Regions from separate parts of the Plantibacter lichenum genome, predicted to be linked through region 2. Evidence: predicted binding sites of a transcription regulator. Region 2 holds the regulator's gene; the other holds the start of a gene.
The links. Region 2 encodes LexA, which represses DNA repair genes until DNA is damaged. Its sites were predicted from a motif close to TCGAACANNTGTTCGA; they were not measured.
Positions count from the first base shown of each region.

Region 1: the regulator LexA is predicted to act here: its motif matches at 1,353-1,368, upstream of ACQ3HB_RS16620 (HNH endonuclease signature motif containing protein).

Region 1 covers NZ_JBOBFT010000013.1:51,268-54,682, reverse strand. The annotation lists gene ACQ3HB_RS16625 (CE1 family esterase) at 30-1,037, shown strand; gene ACQ3HB_RS16620 (HNH endonuclease signature motif containing protein) at 1,397-2,869, shown strand; gene ACQ3HB_RS16615 (ATP-binding cassette domain-containing protein) at 3,225-3,415, opposite strand, start outside.
Region 2 covers NZ_JBOBFT010000014.1:31,958-35,372, reverse strand. The annotation lists gene hflX (GTPase HflX) at 1-1,325, shown strand, start outside; gene lexA (transcriptional repressor LexA) at 1,505-2,197, opposite strand; gene ACQ3HB_RS17150 (LysM peptidoglycan-binding domain-containing protein) at 2,467-2,934, shown strand; gene ACQ3HB_RS17145 (histidinol-phosphate transaminase) at 3,010-3,415, shown strand, end outside.

The DNA of each region.
Region 1 (3,415 bases), on a different contig from region 2:
TCGGAGGGCATGAGCGTTCGGCTCTCGTCGTGCGGCCTCCGGTCGGGCGGGAGGACGGGTCCGTGGTCCTCGCGTTCCATGGTTCCAATCAGACCGGTGCCATCCTCCGCTCGTTCGCGGGTGGGACGTTCGATCGCTTCGCCGGTGGGTTCGGTGCTGCTGCTGCCGGCGGTACTGCTGCCGGTTCTGCGGGTGCCGCTGGTTCTACTGCCGGCGGGCTCGTCGGCGGTGGTTCGATCGTCGTCTATCTCGATGGTCACAAGCGTCACTGGAACGATGCGCGCCGTTCGTCCGACTTCGCTGCACGGCGTGACGGGATGGACGACACGGCGTTCACGATCGCTGTCGTCGATCGGCTTCGGGAGCGGTTCGGCATCGATCCGGCTCGTGTCTACGCCATCGGGTTCTCGAACGGTGGCCAGATGGTGATCCGTCTTGCTCATGAGATCCCGGATCGCCTGGCCGGCATCGCGATCGTCTCCGTCACGCAGTCCGTTCCGGCGGAGTTCGCGCCCGGTCCCGTGCCGTCGCGTGATGGTGGGCTTCCTGGTGCTGCTGTGCTGTCGAGTGCTGCTGTGCCGCCTGCCGATGTGCTTGCTCCGGCGCATCCTCATTCGCTGCCGACGATCCTCTTCCACGGCACCGCGGATCCGCTCGTGCCCTACGGTGGTGGGATGGCGAGCCTGTGGGGATTCCGTCCTCGTGGGCTCGGGATGTCGGCGCCAGAAACCGCTGCGTACTTCGCTGAGCGCAATGGTTTCCCGGTCGCTGGTGTGGGTTCTGGTGCTTCGGGGCTGCCGGGCGGTGTTGGCGGTGTTCCGACGACGTCCGCCGTGGACGCTCCGGGTCGTTCTCGGACGTCGATCGTTCGGACTGATTATCGTGCCGACGGGCTTCAGCCCGTCACGCTCGTGACGATCGAGGGTGGTGGACACGTCGTTCCGAACCCGAAGCGGGCTCCTCGGATCATGGGCAGATCGACCGATCGGCTCGTGGCTGCGGACTGGATCGCCGCCTTCTTCGGTCTGCTGGCCTGACGTTTGTTCTCGGCTTCCTGGCGCCGCGCTCTTTCCGCCCGGCCGCCGAGCCTGTCGAAGTGCGTCGCCCCAGCCCGGTCACTGAGTCCGTCGAAGTGTTCTCCCGGTCACTGAGCCTGTCGAAGTGCGTTGCCCTCGCAATACCGCCGCGCTTCTCGCTCCCGGTCACTGAGCCTGTCGAAGTGGGTCGCCCCAGCTCGGTCACTGAGACTGTCGAAGTGCGTCGCCCTCGCAATACCGCCGCGCCTCTCAGTCCCGGTCACTGAGCTTGTCGAAGTGTGGGGTCTAGGTGCGCAGAAGTTCTCCACAGATTCTTCGAACCCCTGTTCTAGAACACGTCTCCTTGGTATTCTTGATGAGTGGACATACCTTCGACTCCGGACGCGATCGCCGCTCGTCTCACGAGCCTCGGCGAGCAGATCGTCGCGGAAAACGTCTGTATCGCGGCAGCCGAAGCACGCAAGGCCACCCTGTTCGCCGAGGCCGCCCGCCTGTCCGACCTCACCGCGCTCACGCTCGCTCCTCCCGGCACGACCTCGGCCCGGGCGAAGGACCTCGCCCGTCTCTCCCTGCACCTGGAGCTCTCTGCGATGACGCGGGTTCCGGAGCGCACGATCCAACATCGCATCGCCGAGTCCAAAGTCCTCGTGGACCAGCTCCCTGCCACGCTTGCCGCGCTCTCCGGGGGTTCGATCTCGGTCGGGCATGCTCGGGTGATCGTGGAGCAGCTCGCGGATGTCGACTCTGCGGATCGTGCAGAGTTCGAGACTCGGATCCTGCCCCTCGCGCAGACCTGCACCGCGGCACAGCTGAAGCAGCTGGCTCGGCAGTTGCGGGAGAAGCTCCACCCGGAAACCATCGGTACCCGTCACCACCGGGCCAGGCAGGACCGCCACGTGACCCTGACCCCGGCACCGGATGGCATGTCGTGGCTGTCGATCCTCACCACGGCGACCATCGCAACTGCCGCCTACAACCGCCTGTCCGACCTCACTGCGGCCACGCAACGCCGCGGCGATTCCCGCACGCGTGCGCAGTTGATGGTCGACAACGCCCAGAGTCTGCTCCTCTACGGTGTCACGGCGTCTTCTGGGCGTCCCGCACTGGTCGCGGCGCCCATAACGGCCACACCAGTTGTCGAGGATGAGGAAGTCCCTGCGTGGGCGGCACGGTCCCTACCAGCGCGTCCCGCCGCGTCCATGGACGACGGGGCAACCACACCGACACCGAACGTGGCTGTCCTTGACCGTGGCCGCGCGGCCCTCTCGGCCCTTGAACCCCGCACCGCGACCCGTCCGCTCCCGAGCATCGAGGACATCACGGAAGGCATCATCCCCACCGTGCATGTCACGGTCCCGGTGATGACGATCCTTGGTCACGAGCACCAACCAGGTTCCCTCGAAGGCTACGGTCCCATCGACCCGGAGACCGCGGTCAGGCTGAGCGTGCACGCGAAGTCCTTCACCCGGATCCTCACCCACCCTGAGACCGGGGCGGTCCTCTCGGTGAGTCGAGAACGATACGTGCCACCCGCGGACATGAAACGAGCCCTCGCGATCCGAGACACCCACTGCCGAGCACCGGGCTGCAACCGCCTCGCGAAGGGATGCGAACTGGACCACACGGTCCCGTGGTCGGAGGGAGGTGAAACGTCGGTGGAGAACCTCGCGCACCTGTGTCCGAAGCACCACCACCTCAAACACGAAACCAACTGGTCCCTGGAACCGGGTCCGGACGGGGTGCTGCACTGGATCAGTCCGAGTGGTCAGGTATTCACCACGGAACCGGATCCCCCGGACTGGTACCCCCTCGAACCACTCCCTGACACATGACCACATCAACCCGGTCCCAGACCCTGCCGCACCCGGTCGCTGAGCTTGTCGAAGTGCGGACGACCCATATCCCCGACCCACACCCTTCGACAGGCTCAGGGACCGATACCGCACCCGGTCGCTGAGCCTGTCGAAGTGCGGACGCTTCGGATCCGTGCCCCCTTCCCTTCAACAGGCTCAGGGACCGACACGGCACCCGGTCACTGAGCTTGTCGAAGTGGAGACGCCCCAGATCCTCAAACCCCCGCCCTTTGACAGGCTCAGGGACCGAAAGGCTCAGGGACCGACAGGCTCAGGGGCCGAAAGCTCAGGGAACAGGGGTCAGATCGCGTCTACAACCTCACAGGAACGACAGCTAGACGACGCCAACCTCAACGTCACCCTCCACCGCACCCTCGACCTCAACAGCGCGCAGCTCTCGAGGACTCTGCTCCACGCGGTGGTCATGTTCCTCACGCTCACGCCCACGCGAACGCAGACGGCGAGCCGCACCGATCAACGACTCCGTGTACGGATGCCGACCACCCGCGAAGACCTCCTCAGTGG
Region 2 (3,415 bases):
TGCGGCTCGAGAACGTCGTGATCATCGGCGTCTACCAGCAGGGATCGCTCATCGAGGCGGAGAACTCGCTGCGCGAACTCGCGGCCCTCGCCGAGACCGCCGGTGCGGTCGTGCTCGACGGCATGCTGCAGCGGCGTCCGCACCCGGACCCCAGCACCTATCTCGGCCGCGGCAAAGCGCTCGAATTGCGCGACATCGTGAAGGCGCTCGGCGCGGACACCGTCGTCGCGGACTCCGAACTCGCGCCCAGCCAGCGCCGCGCGCTCGAAGACGCGGTCGGCGTCAAGGTCATCGACCGCACCGCCGTCATCCTCGACATCTTCAGTCAGCACGCCAAGAGCCGTGAGGGCAAGGCCCAGGTCGAACTCGCGCAGCTCGAGTACCTGCTTCCCCGCCTTCGCGGTTGGGGTGAGTCCATGAGCCGTCAGGCCGGTGGACAGGTCGGCGGCGCCGGAGCCGGCATGGGCTCGCGCGGCCCGGGTGAGACGAAGATCGAACTCGACCGCCGTCGCATCCACACCCGGATGGCGAAGCTCCGGAAGCAGATCGTCGCCATGAAGCCCGCCCGCGAGGCCAAGCGCGCGAACCGAAAGCGGAACACCGTGCCGTCGGTCGCGATCGCCGGGTACACGAACGCCGGCAAGTCGAGCCTGCTGAACCGCATCACGAAGGCCGGCGTCCTCGTCGAGAACTCGCTCTTCGCGACCCTCGACGCCACGGTGCGCCGGAACGTGACCTCCGACGGCCGCGAGTACACGCTCGCCGACACCGTCGGTTTCGTGCGCAACCTGCCGCACCAGCTCGTCGAGGCGTTCCGTTCGACGCTCGAGGAGGTCGCGGACAGCGATGTCATCGTGCACGTCGTCGACGCGTCGCACCCCGACCCCGCCGGCCAGATCGCTACAGTCCGCGACGTCATCGGCGAGGTGGGCGCACGCGGGATCCGCGAACTCGTCGTCTTCAACAAGTCCGATCTCGTCGACGACGGGCAACTGCTCGTCCTCCGCGGGCTCGAACCGGACGGCATCTTCGTCTCGGCCCGCACGGGCGCCGGCATCGACGAGCTCATGGAGCGCATCGAGGCAGTGCTGCCCTCGCCGAGCCGCGAGCTGCACGTCCTCGTGCCCTACGAACGCGGCGACCTCGTGACGATTCTGCACGAGCGCGGCAAGGTCGTCGAGACGGCGTACGACGAGCACGGCACGATCGTGCACGCGTTCGTGAACGACGAGATCGCTGCGCTGCTCGAACCGTTCGCGGTCGCGCCCGCCGCCGCTCGCGAGCTCCTCGCAGCCCATCCGGCAGAGGTCGCGCCGACGGCCTGAATCGGCTGATCCTGCAGCTGCGTGCCACGGCATCGATCAAGAACATCATCGAATCCAGGCGCGACGTGCGTGGGCGGGTCGCAGCGAACGCCTAGCTGGCGGAGCAACGACGAAGGGCCGGATCGACTTGATCCGGCCCTTCGTCGTGTTCGGGGCCCGAGTGCGGGGCGCCGCCCGCGTCAGACGCTGCGAAGAACGGCTACGACCTTGCCGAGGACGTCGGCGTGGTCGCCCAGGATGGGTTCGAACGCGGAGTTTCGCGGGAGCAGCCAGGTGTGGCCGTCGCGCTGGCGGAAGACCTTCACCGTGGCCTCCTCGTCGAGCATGGCCGCGACGATGTCACCGTTCTCCGCCGTCTTCTGCTCGCGTACGACGACCCAGTCGCCGTCGCAGATCGCGGCGTCGATCATCGATTCGCCGACGACCTTCAACATGAAGAGCTCGCCCTTGCCGACGAGCTGGCGGGGGAGTGGGAAGATCTCCTCGACCTGCTGCTCAGCGGTGATGGGGATGCCGGCTGCGATGCGGCCGACGAGCGGGACCATGGCTGCGTCGCCGACGGGCGGGGCCGTCTCCGGGACGCTGCCCTCGACGGCGCTCGGGAGATCGATGAGGATCTCGAGCGCACGCGGCCGGTTGGGGTCGCGACGCAGGTACCCGCTCAGTTCGAGCTGGTTGAGCTGGTGGGTCACGCTCGACAGGGAGGCGAGACCGACCGCGTCGCCGATCTCCCGCATGCTCGGCGGGTACCCCTGGGATGCGACGGCGCGCTGGATCACGTCGAGGATGGCGAGCTGCTTGTCGCTCAGGCTCTTCCTCCGGCGTGTGCCCGTTCGTTCCTGAGCCCCGTCGCTCCTACCGTTCGCTGCCATGTCGCTCCTGCCCGGACCAGTGTCAGTGGGTGCTGGTGTACTCGTTCCAACACTCGAAACTGTATCCAACCCGAGTGCCAGAGACAAACATTCGTTCGAGCGTGTCGCAGGTTTTCGAGGAAATAGATCCGAAGACGTGCTTGAACATTCGAACAATCGAAGATATATTCGGAACATAGCTTCGCATCCGGTGCTCCTGGCCGAACACCGGATGCGAAACCTCGTCAGGAAGACCCGCACTTCCTGCAGACGAGCACTTGGAGGTAGTCATGACTGCAGCACTCATCGGATTCCCGTCGATGCCGACACAAGCGATGCCGACACAAGCGATGCCGACACAAGCGATGCCGACACAAGCGATGTCCGCACGGGCCGTGCCCGGATCCGCATCGACGCCCTCACGCACGGCACTGTCGCACTCGCGACTCCGTCTCACACGACGAGGCCGCGTGGTCTTCACCGTGCTCGCAGCCCTCCCGCTCGTCGTCGCCGTAGCCGTGCTGTCCGTCGGCGCAGGATCCGCTGCGGCGTCGGGGCCCGGGGTAGCCGGTCAGTCCGTCCAGTTCACCTACGTGACGGTCGACCCGGGGGAGTCCCTCTGGGAGCTCGCCGAGTCGATCGCGCCGTCGGCGGACCCGAGGGATGTCATCGCGGAGATCATGAACCTGAATCAGCTGTCCACCGCTCGTGTGGAGCCGGGGCAGCGTCTCGCCATCCCGCAGCAGTACGCGAGCTGAGCAGCCGGTCGATGCGTCGGTCGATGAGACGGCTGTTTCGCCGGTCTGCGGCGGTGTAGTCGGTACGATTGACGGGTGACCGCTCTCGACGACCTCCCCATCCGCGACGACCTTCGGGGGAAGATCCCCTACGGCGCTCCGCAGGCCCACGTGCCCGTTGCCCTCAACGTCAATGAGAACACGCACCCCATCCCTGAGGACGTCGCACACGACATCGTCGCCTCCCTTGCCGCCGCAGTCCTGACCGTCAACCGGTACCCGGACCGCGAGTTCACCGAACTGCGCGAGTCGCTCGCCCGCTACCTCGGCCACGGCGTGACCGCCGAACAGGTGTGGGCCGGAAACGGATCGAACGAGGTCCTGCAGCACATCCTCCAGGCGTTCGGCGGACCCGGCCGTTCGCTGCTCGGGTTCACCCCGACCTACTCGATGTATCCGCTGCTCGCCGCGGGCGTCGGCTCCACCTGGATCGCAGCGACCC